DNA from 2 places in the Microbacterium sp. LBN7 genome. Region 1 is predicted to be linked to the other one. Evidence: predicted binding sites of a transcription regulator. Region 1 holds the regulator's gene; the other holds the start of a gene.

What was found. The regulator LexA, encoded in region 1, represses DNA repair genes until DNA is damaged. The targets are predictions, from matches to a motif close to TCGAACANNTGTTCGA.
Region 2: LBN7_RS12230 (DUF222 domain-containing protein) is a predicted target of LexA. The motif match lies at 4,008-4,023, and genes of this name have one in related genera.

What each region holds. Positions count from the first base shown of each region.
Region 1 covers NZ_CP147856.1:3,508,579-3,515,763, forward strand. The annotation lists gene ftsX (permease-like cell division protein FtsX) at 1-326, shown strand, start outside; gene smpB (SsrA-binding protein SmpB) at 385-861, shown strand; gene LBN7_RS16965 (TetR/AcrR family transcriptional regulator) at 870-1,463, opposite strand; gene LBN7_RS16970 (DUF4345 domain-containing protein) at 1,513-1,905, shown strand; gene LBN7_RS16975 (prolyl oligopeptidase family serine peptidase) at 1,889-3,778, opposite strand; gene lexA (transcriptional repressor LexA) at 3,871-4,557, opposite strand; gene LBN7_RS16985 (LysM peptidoglycan-binding domain-containing protein) at 4,846-5,226, shown strand; gene LBN7_RS16990 (histidinol-phosphate transaminase) at 5,363-6,448, shown strand; gene hisB (imidazoleglycerol-phosphate dehydratase HisB) at 6,445-7,062, shown strand; gene hisH (imidazole glycerol phosphate synthase subunit HisH) at 7,059-7,185, shown strand, end outside.
Region 2 covers NZ_CP147856.1:2,541,359-2,548,543, forward strand. The annotation lists gene LBN7_RS12215 (uroporphyrinogen-III synthase) at 1-126, shown strand, start outside; gene hemB (porphobilinogen synthase) at 123-1,100, shown strand; gene LBN7_RS12225 (glutamate-1-semialdehyde 2,1-aminomutase) at 1,131-2,453, shown strand; gene LBN7_RS12230 (DUF222 domain-containing protein) at 2,552-3,997, opposite strand; gene LBN7_RS12235 (hypothetical protein) at 4,132-4,581, shown strand; gene LBN7_RS12240 (ATP-binding cassette domain-containing protein) at 4,652-6,889, opposite strand; gene LBN7_RS12245 (enoyl-CoA hydratase/isomerase family protein) at 7,000-7,185, shown strand, end outside.

The sequences.
Region 1 (7,185 bases):
GCACGACCATCCGATTGTCGGCGTACGCACGGCGGAAGGAGATCGGCATCATGCGCCTCGTCGGCGCCTCGAACCGATTCATCCAGACGCCGTTCGTGCTGGAGGGCGTGTTCGCCGCGTTCCTCGGCTCCGCCCTGGCCAGCGCGGCCGTGGTCGCAGGTGTGCACTTCGGCGTGAACGGCTATCTGCGCGGGCGCGTGCCCTTCATCACGACGTGGATCACGATGGGGGACGCCGCTCTGGTGGTGCCCGTCCTCATCGGCATCGGCGTGATCCTGGCCGCCCTCTCGGCCGGCTTCGCGATCCGTCGCTGGCTGCGCACCTGATCCGGCCTCGCACCTGATGTAGGCTGGTGGGCTGGCCACAACAGAGAGCAGGAGCACCATGCCCAGGGAACGCGGGGAGAAGGTCGTCGCGACCAATCGTCGCGCACGTCACGACTACAACATCGAGAAGTCGTACGAGGCGGGAATGGTGCTCACCGGCACCGAGGTCAAGTCGCTGCGCCAGGGGCGCGCCAACCTTAGCGACGGCTATGCGTTCGTCAAGGGCAACGAAGTGTTCCTCGACTCCGTGCACATCCCGGAGTACTCGCAGGGGCACTGGACCAACCACTCCGCGAAGCGCATCCGCAAGCTTCTGCTGCACCGAGCGGAGATCGAGAAGATCGCGCACGCCGTCTCGGCCGGCGGCTACACGCTGATCCCGCTGAAGCTGTACTTCTCCGACGGCAGGGCCAAGGTCGAGATCGCCCTCGCGAAGGGCAAGCGCGAGTACGACAAGCGACAGACCCTCCGCGAGCGCCAGGACACCCGCGAGGCCGACCGCGCCATGCGTCTGCGCAACCGCGTCGGCGAGTAGTCGCCGTCTCAGAGCGGCAGATCGAGGACGCGGCTTGCGGTGTCCGTCCATGCTGCGACGAAAGCGGAGCGCGTGAGGTCCCCCGGAGTCTTCTTGAGAAGAGCCTGGAGGATCGGCCATTGAGTCAAAGCGCTCATCAGAACCGCCGCGACGGCGTCGGGATCTGACACGCTGATCGTTCCTTCCGTCACCTGCCTCCTGATCCAGTGGGCCAACTCCGTGTAGACGTCGGCCATGACGCCCTTCCAGAGTCGTTCGGCGAGTTCCGGGTGCTGATCGAGGTCCCGGAGCAGGACTCGAAGCATCGTTTCGTCCGCCGTCATCGAGTCGATCACGCTGGATGCGATGACGTGCAACGCCTCTCGGGGATCGGCCGGCAGATCGTCGACTGTCGAGCGGCTGTTCTGGTTCAGGGTCTCGAGGTAGGTGTCCACCCCGGCTTCGAGGACAGCCGCCTTGCTGGCGAAGTGCTTGTAGAGGGCGCCGGATCCACCCGTCAGTCCTGCGGATACCTGGATGTCCGCGACCGAGGTTCCGTCATAGCCTCGCTCGGCGAAGAGCTTCATAGCGGCGGCGACTAGCGCATCTCGTCTGGCTCCCATAATGTGAGAGAGTAATCACTCTCTTCGTATCGTGCAAGAAAGGGCCGTCATGCAGAGGAGCGCGCTCATCCTCACACTGGCTGTGCTCGGTGCGGTGGCGGTCGCCTCGGGCCTGTACGCGATCATCTTCGGCCCGACTTCCGTGCCGGGCGGGTCGCCGACGTCCTCGAGCGTCGACAGCGAGTACCGGTTCGTCAACGTGTTCTGGCTCGCAGCCGGCGTCGCTGTGTGGTGGTCGCTCTTCCGCCTGCGTGAACGAGCGACGGTGCTGCGCACCATGCTCGTGCTGGCTTTCATCGGTGGCCTTGCCAGGGTCCTCTCCGCCGTGGTCACCGGATGGCCTCACCCGGTGTTCATCGCGAGCACCGTCCTGGAGCTGGTCGTCGTTCCCCTGGTGCTCTGGTGGCACGTCCGCTTCGTCGGTCTCAGAGGCTCGGAGTGAAGCCGAACACCCGCCCCAGGAAGGCCAGTTCGCGTTCCAGGGCGTTCACGATCGTCGTCCCGCTGCGGAAGCCGTGACCCTCGCCGGGGTAGACGACGTACTCGTGCTCGACGCCGTTCGCCGCCAGAGCATCGCGGATGGCCTCCGACTGCGACGGCGGCACGACCCGGTCCTCGGCTCCCTGCATCAACAGCACGGGCACATCTATCCGTTCCGCATGCGTCAGCGGTGAACGCTCGATGTAGAAGGCCTCGGCCTCCGGGAGCGGTCCGACGAGCCCGGTGATGTAGTGCTCCTCGAAGCCGTGCGAGTGCTCCGCCAGCATCCGGAGGTCGGCGACGCCGTAGCGGCTGATCCCCGCGGCGAAGGTGCCGCCGCGCACCAGCGCCGAGAGCACGGTCCAGCCCCCTGCCGAGCTTCCGCGGATCGCGATGCGCGAGGCATCGGCGAGACCCGCGTCAGCGAGGCCGCGCGCGGCGGCGATCACGTCGTCGACGTCGACGATTCCCCATTGCCCGTGCAGGCGGTCGCGGTAGGCGCGACCGTACCCGGTGGAGCCGCCGTAGTTGACATCGAGCACGCCGATGCCCCGGCTCGTGTAGAACGCGATGGCGGCGGATGCCGCGCCGGTGACGTGTGCGGTGGGGCCGCCGTGGACGAAGACCACGTACGGAGGCAGCTCGCCTTCCGGCGCTGCGGCCTCGGGGTTGGCCGGAGCATAGGCGAACGCATGCACCGAGCCGTGGCCTCCCTCCACGAGGATCGCGGTGGCGGGCGGCATCCAGGCGGTGTCGACCGGTTCGCCGCCTGCGACCGTGATCGTCTCGCCGGAATCGAGGTCGACGCACCAGACACCGGGTGCGCTCGTCGAGCTGCCGCCGGAGAGCAGCACGCGAGAGCCGGACACGTCGTCGACGCTCACGTGGCCGTCGCAGGGGACGTCGAGGGTGCGGGTCGAGCCGTTGGCGGCGATCTCGACGACGTCGTCGCGGCCGTTGGTGCGCACCGCGACGATGCGGCCGTCTGCGAGGGGCTGGTACCAGCGGTTGCCCAGCACCCAGAGTCCATACCCCGTGTCGGCGTCGCTCGAGGTGATCGCCTCCGGAGCGCCGTCACGTGTGCCGGGGACCAGCGACAGGCGCTGGAGCTGCCAGCGGCCGGTCGGGTCGTCGGCGTAGAGCAGCTCGGTGTCGCTCACCCATTCGGGCTGGAGGGCGGCGCGCGTGGCGACCCAGGGGCCCGCCTCGCCTTCTGCGCCTTCGTCGTCTGCTTCGTCGATCTCGGAGATGACCAGCGTCGCGCTCTCCCACGGCATCCGCGCGCCGTCCCACGCGACCCAGGCGATGCGCGAGCCGTCGGGCGAGAGCGCGGGATGTGCGACGAAGGCATCGCCCTGCGTGAAAGCACGGATCACGGCGTCATCCGCTGCCGCTGAACCGTCGGTCGGGATCTCCACGATCCCTCGGATCTGCGCTTCTCCGCGGAGGTCCTCCCGCACGGCGAGGAGCCGCCCCTGTTGTAGACGGAGTCCGCCGTGCGAAGGACCTGCGGGGGTGAGCGGGACAGGACCTGCATCGGGCGAGAGCCGGTACACGCGCTGGTCTCCCGCGTCGACGAAGTACAGCGTGCCGTCGGCATCCGCGGTCCAGGCGCCGCCGCCGTACTCGTGCACGCGCGACCGCGCGCTCCACGGCGCGGGGAGGATCACCGCGCCGCTCGAGCTGCGGACCGTCACGCGCCCTCCCTCGGACGAAACCGACTCGCCCCACCAGATCTCCGAGCCGACGAATCGCGCCCCATCGATCCGAGGGGCGGAGGCCGCGACCGAGGCGGCGGAGAAGGGCGATGGCCAGGAACCGTACGGGGACGACATGGTTCGAGCCTAGGCGGCCGTCGAAGCACGGCCTCCCGAAACCGGGAGGACGGCTCTCATGCCGGCGGACGGCGGATGCCGAAGGGGCGCGGTCAGACCGCGCGGAGCACCGCCACGACCTTGCCGAGCACCGTGGCCTCGTCGCCGAGGATGGGCTCGAAGGCGGAGTTGCGCGGGAGCAGCCAGGTGTGGCCGTCGCGGCGGCGGAATGTCTTCACGGTGGCCTCGTCGTCGAGCATCGCTGCGACGATCTCGCCGTTCTCCGCGCTGTTCTGCGAACGGATGACGACCCAGTCGCCATCGCAGATCGCCGCATCGATCATCGACTCCCCGGACACCTTGAGCATGAACAGATCGCCCTTGCCGACCAACTGGCGGGGGAGCGGGAAGATCTCCTCGACCTGCTGCTCCGCCGTGATGGGCACGCCGGCCGCGATCCGGCCGACGAGGGGGACGAGTGCGGCATCGCCGACCGGTGTGGCCACGTCTGCCGGGTTCTCGCCGCTCGTACCGGGAAGGTCGATCAGCACCTCCATCGCGCGGGTCTTGCCCGGATCGCGGCGCAGGTAGCCGCTCAGCTCGAGCTGGCCGAGCTGGTGGGTCACGCTCGAGAGCGACTTGAGTCCGACCGCATCGCCGATCTCGCGCATGCTCGGCGGGTAGCCGTGGTGGGCGATGGAGGTCTGGATGACCTCGAGGATCGCCATCTGCTTCGGGCTGAGGCTCTTCCGACGGCGCGTCCGAGGGGCCTCCTGCTCCGGGGCTGAGTTCTCGCTCATGGTGCTCCTTCAGTACGCGATCCGACGTTCCTCTTCGAATGTCGGAGGCCCGTGGTGGGGTGTTCTTATCGAAACCGTATCCGAGAATCGGCCTGATCTGGAAGATCTGTTCGAGCGTGTCGGAAGATTCGGGGGTCCGATTTCGAAGAACAGTTGACAGATGTTCGAACTCGAAGATATCTTCGGAACGTAGCTTCGCATTCACGGCTCCCGGCCGAGACGCGAATGCGAACGCTACGCCAACTTCACCGCCGGCCTCGCCGACGGGGACAGGGTAAGGAGCCCGACATGAGCAGCATCAGCATCAGCACCGCAGCGGTCATCCCGGCACGCCCGGCGACCCGGTCGCGACTGCGACTGACGGCTCGTGGTCGTGGTGTGCTGCTCGCCCTCTCCGCGGTTCCGCTCGCGGTCGGCATCGCCTTCGCGGCGATCAGCGGAGGCAGCGCCATCGCCGCGGGCGACGACACTGCCAGCAGCTTCAGCAGCGCGGACTTCCAGACCGTGACGGTTCTCCCCGGTGACACGCTCTGGTCGATCGCCAACACGGTCGCCCCCACCGCCGACCCGCGCGACGTGATCGGCGAGATCAGCCGTCTCAACATGCTGCGCGGCGGGGCCCTGCAGATCGGCCAGGAGCTCGCGATCCCTGCGCAGTACTCGAACTGATCCTTCGACGGGCTCAGTCCTTCGGCGGGCTCAGGAACCCATCCTTCGGCAGGCTCAGGAACCCATCCTTCGGCAGGCTCAGGAACCCAAGGGGAGGGGTGCGTCACGCGGAGGGCGCGCGGCCTAGCATGGAAGGGTGACTTCCTCACTCGATGCCCTCCCGCTCCGTGACGATCTTCGCGGGCTCACCCCGTACGGTGCGCCGCAGGCGCCGCTGCCCATCGCGCTGAATGTCAACGAGAACACGCATCCCGTGCCCGATGCGGTCGCGAGCGACATCCTCGACGACATCGCCGTCGCGCTGCGCGATGTGAACCGGTACCCGGATCGTGAGTTCACGACACTGCGCGAGGGATTCGCCGAGTATCTCGGTCACGGCCTCACATCGGATCAGATCTGGGCGGGCAACGGCTCGAACGAGGTCCTCCAGCACATCCTGCAGGCCTTCGGCGGCCCTGGGCGCACGGCGTTCGGCTTCGCGCCGACATACTCCATGTACCCGCTCATCTCGCAGGGAACGGGGGCGCGCTGGGTCGCGGGCACCCGTCAGCCCGACTACACGATCACGCCCGACGAAGCGGCGGAGCAGGTCCGTGCGGTCGATCCCGACGTGATCCTGCTCTGCTCGCCGAACAACCCGACGGGCACCCCGCTCGGACTCGACGTCGTCGAAGCGGTGTACGAAGAGGCGCGCGGCATCGTGGTCGTGGACGAGGCGTATCAGGAGTTCGCGCCGCGCGACGCGGCATCCGCTCTGACACTCCTCGAAGGACGCCCGCGTCTGGCCGTCTCCCGCACCATGAGCAAGGCGTTCGCCTTCGCCGGCGCGCGTGTGGGCTACCTCGCAGCGGACCCCGCCTTCATCGACGCGCTGCGCCTGGTGCGGCTGCCGTACCACCTCAGCGCCCTCACCCAGGCGGCGGCGGTCGCCGCGCTGCGCAACTCCGACGTCATGCTCGGCATGGTCGAGGAGATCGTCGAGCAGCGCGACCGCATCTCGGCGACGCTCGAGGCGCTGGGATACACGCCCCACGAATCCTGGTCGAACTTCGTCCTCTTCGGCGGCGTCGCCGACCCGCGCGCGACGTGGCAGCAGCTGTACGAACGCGGCGTGCTCATCCGCGACGTCGGCATCCCGGGTCACCTCCGCGTGACGGCGGGCACCGAGGCCGAGACCACCGCATTCCTCGATGCCCTGGCCTCGATAGGATCAGCATCATGAGCACTCTCGCCCAGAACCCGCGCACCGCGAGCCGTGTGCGCAGCACGTCGGAGTCCACCGTCGAGCTCGAGCTGAACCTCGACGGCACCGGAGCCTCGCGCATCGACACCTCCGTGCCGTTCTTCGACCACATGCTCACCGCCTTCGCGAAGCACTCGCTGACCGATCTCACCGTCCGCGCATCGGGCGACACGAACATCGACGCGCACCACACCGTCGAAGACGTCTCGATCGTGCTCGGTCAGGCGATCCTGCAGGCGCTCGGCGACAAGTCGGGCATCTCGCGCTACGGCGACGCACTCGTGCCGCTCGACGAAGCTCTCGCGCAGGCCGTCGTCGACATCTCCGGACGCCCGTACCTCGTGCACGAGGGGGAGCCGGCAGGGTTCGAGCACCACCTCATCGGAGGACACTTCACGGGTTCGCTCGTGCGGCACGTGTTCGAGGCCATCGCCTTCAACGCGGCGCTGACGGTGCACGTGCGCGTGCTCGGTGGTCGCGATCCGCACCACATCGCCGAGGCGGAGTTCAAGGCCTTCGCCCGTGCGTTCCGCCAGGCCAAGGCCCTCGACCCGCTGGTCGACGGCGTGCCGTCCACCAAGGGCGCGCTGTGAGCCGAGCGCCCAGGGTCGCCGTCTTCGACTACGAGTCGGGCAACGTCCACTCGGCGGTCAAAGCGCTCGTCGCGGCCGGTGCAGACGCCATCCTCACGCGCGACCGCACGGAGGCACTCGAGG
Region 2 (7,185 bases), 970 kb from region 1:
GCACGCGATGCTCAGAAGGCCGGCCTGCCGGTGTCTGTGGTCGCCGACCGCCAGACGGTCGACGCGCTCATCGATGCCGTCTCGCACTTCACGCTTCCGCACGCGGCCGACGAGTTCGCGCCGTGAGCTTCCCCGAGGTCCGCCTGAGGCGGCTGCGTCAGTCGCGCGCCGTGCGCGATCTGGTCCGTGAGACGTCGCTGGAGCCGCGTCAGCTCGTGCTCCCCCTGTTCGTGCGCGAAGGCCTCTCGGAGCCCGTGGCGATCGGCTCGATGCCGGGTGTGGCGCAGCATTCGCTCGACTCTCTCCGTGCGGCAGCCGTCGAAGCCGCGGAGGCGGGCGTCGGCGGTGTGATGCTGTTCGGCGTTCCCGCGGTGCGCGATGCCCGTGGTTCTGGTGCCGACGACCCGCAGGGCATCCTGAACGTCGCGACCGAGGCTCTGGCGGCCGAGGTCGGCGATGCCCTCGTCGTGCAGACGGATCTCTGCCTCGACGAGTTCACCGATCACGGGCACTGCGGTGTCCTCGACGCCGACGGTGCGGTCGACAACGATGCGACGCTGGAGCGCTACGCCTCGATGGCGCTCGCTCAGGCGCGGGCCGGATCGCAGCTGCTCGGCCTGTCCGGGATGATGGACGGCCAGGTTGCCGTGATCCGTGCGGCGCTCGACGCCGAGGGCTTCTCCGACACCCTGCTGCTGGCCTACGCCGCGAAGTACGCGAGCGCGTTCTACGGACCGTTCCGTGAGGCGGTGGACTCGCAGCTGACGGGCGACCGTCGCACGTACCAGCTCGATCCCGGCAACCGTCGCGAGGGCGTGCGCGAGGCCGTCGTCGACGAGGCCGAGGGTGCGGACATCGTCATGGTCAAGCCGGCGATGGCGTTCCTCGACGTGCTGCGGGAGGTCCGCGACGCCGTGCATATTCCGGTGTGGGCATACCAGGTGTCCGGTGAGTACGCCATGATCGAGGCCGCGTCCGCGAACGGATGGATCGACCGTCGCGCCGCCGTGCTGGAGTCGCTGCTCTCCATCCGCCGCGCGGGTGCCGACGCTGTTCTGACCTACTGGGCGACGGAAGCCGCCCGCTGGCTGCGCGCCTGAGGATCCGGCGCATTCTCTCGAAGGGCCCTGATGACCGACCGCAATGACGACCTGTTCTCCGCTGCCCGCGCGGTGATCCCCGGTGGGGTCAACTCGCCCGTGCGCGCGTACGGCTCGGTCGGCGGCACGCCGCGCTTCCTCGCCTCTGCGGCGGGGGCAAGGGTCACGGATGCCGCAGGTCGCGCCTACGTCGATCTCGTTGCCTCCTGGGGGCCGGCGCTGCTCGGGCACGCGCACCCCGAGGTCGTCGCCGCCGTGCAGGAGGCTGCCACTCGCGGGCTGTCGTTCGGCGCTCCGACCGAGGGCGAGGTGGAGCTGGCTGCGCTGATCGCCGACCGCGTGCGCTTCGGCGACATCCGTCCGGTCGAACGCGTGCGTCTGGTGTCGACAGGTACCGAGGCCACCATGACCGCGATCCGGCTGGCTCGCGGGGCCACGGGTCGCGATCTGCTCGTGAAGTTCGCCGGCAACTATCACGGGCACTCTGACGGGCTGCTCGCCGAGGCGGGCTCGGGTGTCGCGACCCTCGCTCTCCCCGGTTCGGCCGGTGTTCCGGCTCCGATCGCCGCCCAGACGCTGGTGATCGGATACAACGACCCGGAGGCCCTGGCGGCCGTGTTCGCCGAGCACGGCCCGCGCATCGCGGCCGTCATCGTCGAGGCCGCCGCGGCGAACATGGGTGTCGTCGCTCCTCTCCCGGGGTTCAACCGCCTCATCGCGGAGACCGCTCATGCTCACGGCGCGCTGATGATCCTCGACGAGGTGCTCACCGGATTCCGTGTGCACCCGGCCGGCTACTGGGGTCTGCAGGCCGCCGCCGGCGAGGACTACCTGCCGGACATCATCACGTTCGGCAAGGTCGTCGGCGGAGGGATGCCGCTGGCCGCGCTCGGCGGACGCGCTGAGGTCATGGATCTCCTCGCTCCGCTCGGGCCGGTCTACCAGGCGGGCACGCTCTCGGGCAATCCGCTCTCGGTCGCCGCGGGCCTGGCCACTCTGCACCTGGCCACGCCGGAGGTGTACGCGACCGTGGACGCGGCATCCGTCCGCCTTGCTGCCGCGCTCGACGCCGCGCTCGCGGATGCCGGGGTCACGCACGCCGTGGCCACGGCGGGCAGCCTGTTCAATGCGTCCTTCCGCGCGACTGCCCCGCGGGACTACGCCGAGGCGCAGGCGCAGGAGTCGTTCCGCTACGCCCCGTTCTTCCACTCCATGCGCGAGCAGGGCGTGGCACTGCCGCCGAGCGTCTTCGAGGCCTGGTTCCTCACGGCCGCGCACGGCGACGAGGAGTTGGAGCTCATCGAAGCCGCGCTCCCCGCCGCCGCCGCGGCCGCGGCATCCGCTCGGGCCTAGTCGGGGTCGCCAGCACGCCAGGACGCCGGCATGAGCTGGCCCGGCAGGAGCGGGCTTGGAGGAGCTGGCCTGGAGGAGCTGGTCAGGGGATTCGCCGCTCAGACGAACATGACGCGTCGCGGTGCCATGTCGGTGTAGGTGCGCCCGAGCGGACTCGTCCATTCGATGTCTCCACCGGGACGCTGTCGGGCGGTCCATCGATAGCGGCCGTCGATATCAGGATGCTTGAGCGCGTGGTGCCCCAGACACAAGTGGGAGAGGTTGTCGTTCGCCGTCGGCCCGCCTCTGGCGTGGTCGTGGTTGTGATCGATCTGGCAGCGCTGCGTCGGCATGCGACAGCCGGGGAACCGGCAGTGCTGGTCTCGTGCCCGCAGATGCCGACGCATCGCCTCGGTCGGCGAGTACGCGTCGGTCGCCGTCACCATCCCGGTGCGGTCGAGGAACAGGCGGGACCATCCGCCCGCGCGCGCAGCGAGGTCTCGCGCGATGTCGGGGTGCAGCGGACCGAATCCGTCGAACTCTGCCGGACGGTCATCGGCTCCGGCGAGGGTGGAGGCCGCGATGGTGACCTGGATCTGGGCGTGGATTCCATCGAGCCCTGTGCCGCTGGCTGCGACAGGATCGCTCGCGAGCAGCAGGTCCGTGAGCAGATCGGAGCGCACCTGATCGAGTGTGCGGTCGTCGGCCGGCACGTGCTCGATCCACGGGTCGGTCGTGTAGGTGTCTCCGCTGACGATGGAGTGCGCGTCGAGCGGGTCGTGATCGATGCGGTGTTCGTTGAGCGCAGGATCGTCCCGGTGCGGATCGTCGGCGGCGAGATCGCGCACGAACACGGCGTCGTCTCCGGAGTCGAGCGCGTCGGAGGAGAGGACAGGATCCTGCTCGTCGCGGGTGGTGATCACCTGCCGAGCGAGCCGCGTCAGCCGATCGAGGATCGCCGCGGCGAGGTGCTCGGGCAGCACCACCTGGAGCAGTGCGAGGCCGTCGTCGAGCGAGCGCATCGTCACCGCGCGCTCGCCGCGCGCGCGTCGGTGACGCTCGACCAGGGTCTCTCCGGCCAGCGACGCGGCGATCTGCCGCACCATGGCCCGCGTGCGGCCGGGGGAGTCGTGTTCGGCGATCTCGAGGGCCGCGGCGTCGTAGAGACCCAGCGTCTCGGCATCCACCCGTCCCTCCCGCACGGCCAGTCGCACGATCATTCCCGCACGGACGATCTCGCGCACGTGGGCCGCCGTGATGTCTCCCCGCCGGAAGGACTCCTGCACAGCCGGATGCTCGGAGTCGAGCAGACAGGCATCCGAGAACGCGTACTCGACGCTGCCTCGGGCCAGGCGTCCCGCCGCGGAGTACTCCGCGATCATGGAGCGGTGGATCGCGTCGCGGTGGTGCGGATGATCCTTCACATCTTGGTCGAGGATGCGCATCCGGTCGGCGAGGAACGAGGCCGCCTCGGCCTCGTTCACGGCGATCTGCCGGCGCTTCTCCACCCATGCGTCGAGCAACCGCTGACGCTGCTCGATGTCGCTTGTCGGAGAGGAGTTCATGCCTCTAGTATAGAACATATGTTCGAAAGTGCAAGAGGTGATTCGGGGCGACTGGTGCGATCCCACAACGGATCGTTGCGTTCCTGTGAGCAACTTCCAGACAACTGAGAGGGCCGCGCTGGCAGACTGGGGTCATGGTGACGTTGCTGCTGGACCAGACGCAACTGGAGGTCGTGCTCTCGCCGATCGAGCGTGCCGCCACCTTCCACCGGAGCAACCTCCGCGTCGTCCGCGACACCATCACCAAGGTGCAGCTCACGGAAGACGCCTGGACCTGGCTGCGCGGCGTGCCGAACCCCGGAACCCACATCCCCGGCGTGCTCGCCGCCGGCAGCTGGAAGGCTGCGGGCAGCCTCGACTTCGTGCTCATCCGTCGTCGTCGACCCGGTGTCGTGATTGACCTCGAGGGTGACGAGCAGTACCGTCGGCTGATCCTGAGCACGCGTCACGGTCTCGCGCTCACGCAGGCGCTCCGTCTCGACGTGTCGACCGAACCCGCAGACGTGGAGGAGATCGTCGCGACCGCGCCGACCCCCGTCTCGAAGGGCAGCCGCCGACCGGTCATCCGTCCGCGACCCGCCTGACCCGCCCGTTCATCGGGAAAGCCCTCCGCACCTTTCGGCGCGGAGGGCTTTCTCGTGTCAGCGGGCGGTCTCAGCCGTGATGGTGCTCGGAGTTCTCGTCGCCGTGGTGCTCGTGGTGCTCGTGATGCTCGCCCTGCTCGCCCTGCTCGCCGTTGTCCTCGGAGCCCTCGGAGCTCTCGGAGCTCTCGGAGCCCTCGGAGTGCTCGGCGTTCTCGTCGTGGTTCTCGGAGCCGTCCGAGTCCCCGGCGTCCTCGTCGTGGGTCTCGCCCTGCTCCCCGGCATCCGCTTCGCTGTCGGGGGCCGGCTCGCCCGCGAGCGGGACGGTGTCGATCACACCCGTGGACGCGACCGCCCAGTGCGTTCCCTCGTCGGAGGACGCATCCTGCGGATAGTCCTTCGGCTCGTCCTCGTAGTACGCACGTGCGGCAGCCGCGAGCATGGAGCTGACGGCAGCCGATCGGGGGTCGTCGTCGTCCGTGGAGTCGGAGTCGGGGGCCTCAGCGGCGTCGGGCTGCGCCTCGTCCTGCGCGGACCCGGCGTCCGCGTTCACGGACTCATCGTCCGACTCCGCTTCGCTGTCCGCGTCCGTCGCGTCGGAGGCGGCGTCGGTCGCCTCGGAAGCGACGTCGGCCGAGTCGGACGCCTCGTCCGCCGTGTCATCCGTCGCGCCGAGCTCCGTGAAGAACTCGACGCCGGCGTGCGCGTCGTCGCCCGGCTGGTCCGTGCCGTCCTGTGCCGCGTCGTCGGATTCCGTCGCCTCGGATACGGCGGGAGCCGACGTGCCGAACAGGATCTCGTCGAAGGAGCGCGTCGGCGCGGCATCCTCCTCGGATGCGCCATCGTGAGACGCATCGTCCTGAGGTGCATCGTCGGACGTAGCGTCGTCAGCATCGTGCTGCTCGACCGTGCTGTCCTCGACCGTGCTGTTCTCGGCCGAGGTCTCCTCAACGGACCTCTCCTCGACCGAGCTCTCCTCAACGGAGCTCTCCTCGACGGAGCTCTCCTCGACGGAGGTCTCCTCGACGGAGGTCTCCTCGACGGAGGTCTCCTCGACGGAGGTCTCCTCGACGGAGCTCTCTTCGGCGGCGAAACCCGCATCGGCCGCGTCGTCGGCGACGAGCGCTTCGGCAGCACTCTCCTCGACCGCAGCCTCCGAATCCTCCGAAGCCTCCGAATCCTCAGCTGCCTCCGAAACCTCCGCAGCCTCCGAAGCCTCCGAAGCCTCGGCAGCCTCGTCCTCGGCCGCCGTCGCTTCGTCAGCGTCGCCGAGAGCAGCGACACCCGCGACACCGGCAACCCCCGCGACACCGGCAACTCCCGCCGCGACAGCGCCGGCGGCGATTCCTGCGCCGGGTGCCTCCGCGCTCTGCGGGGCGACGAGCTGCGGCGCGGCGGCCTCGGCGCGCGGGCTGAACTTCCCGCCGCGCACATGCTCGATGAAGACGTCTTCCAGGGTCGGGCCGCGCTGCACGAGCGTGCTCAGCGCGATCCCCGCGTCCGCGGCGACGGCGCCGACGGTACCGGCGTCTCCGCCGCGCACGGTGAGTCCGGAGCGCAGCACCTCGACGTCGAATCCTGCACCGGACAGGGCCGCCGTGAGGGCGGCGCGATCGGCGGCGTCCACGACCACCGAGCCGTTCTTCGGGTCGGCGAGCGTCTCGATGCCGCTGGCCAGCACCAGCTGACCCTTCGACAGGACGAGCACGTTGTCGGCGACCTGCTCGACCTCGCTGAGGAGGTGCGACGAGACGAGCACCGTGCGGCCCTCGTCGGCCAGGCGTCGCATCAGGAGGCGCATCCAGCGGATGCCCTCGGGGTCGAGACCGTTCGCGGGCTCGTCGAAGACGAGGGCTCCAGGGTCGCCCAGGAGGGCGTTCGCGATGCTCAGCCGCTGGCGCATGCCGAGCGAGAATCCGCCGATGCGGGAATCGCCTTCACCCTCGAGACCCACCATCGCGAGGACCTCGTCGACGCGCGCGAGCGGGATGCCGTTCGCCTTCGCGGCGATGGTCAGCTGCCGGCTCGCGGTCCGGCGCGGACGGTAGACCGTCTCCTCGAGCACGGAGCCGATCGTGCGCAGCGGCTGACGCAGCTCCGCGAAGGTGGTCCCGCCGATCGTGGCGGTGCCGGAGGTGGCTCGGATCTGACCGAGCAGAATACGAAGAGTGGTGGTCTTGCCTGCCCCGTTCGGGCCGAGGAAGGCGGTGACGGCGCCGGGCTCGACTCGTGCCGAGAAATCGGAGACAGCGGTCACCTCATTGAAGCGCTTCGTCACATTCGTGAACTCGAGCACCTGTCCGTCGGGCATCCGCGACCTCTCGTTGCAATGAACAGTTCCCCCTATCCTGCCGGAAAAGCGCCCGGATCGCGTATTTCGTGCGGATTCCGACCCCGCGCCGACGGAGTAGCCTGGCACGCGTGACCGACACCATCGCTGCGCCCCGCGTCCTCGCGAGCAAGGAAGGAGCGCTCGGCCGGCTCACCCTCAACCGCCCCGAGGCGATCAACGCCCTCGACCTCGGCATGATCGAGCTGCTCACGCAGGCTCTCACCGCCTGGATCGACGACACCGACGTGCAGATCGTGCTGATCGACGGCGCCGGG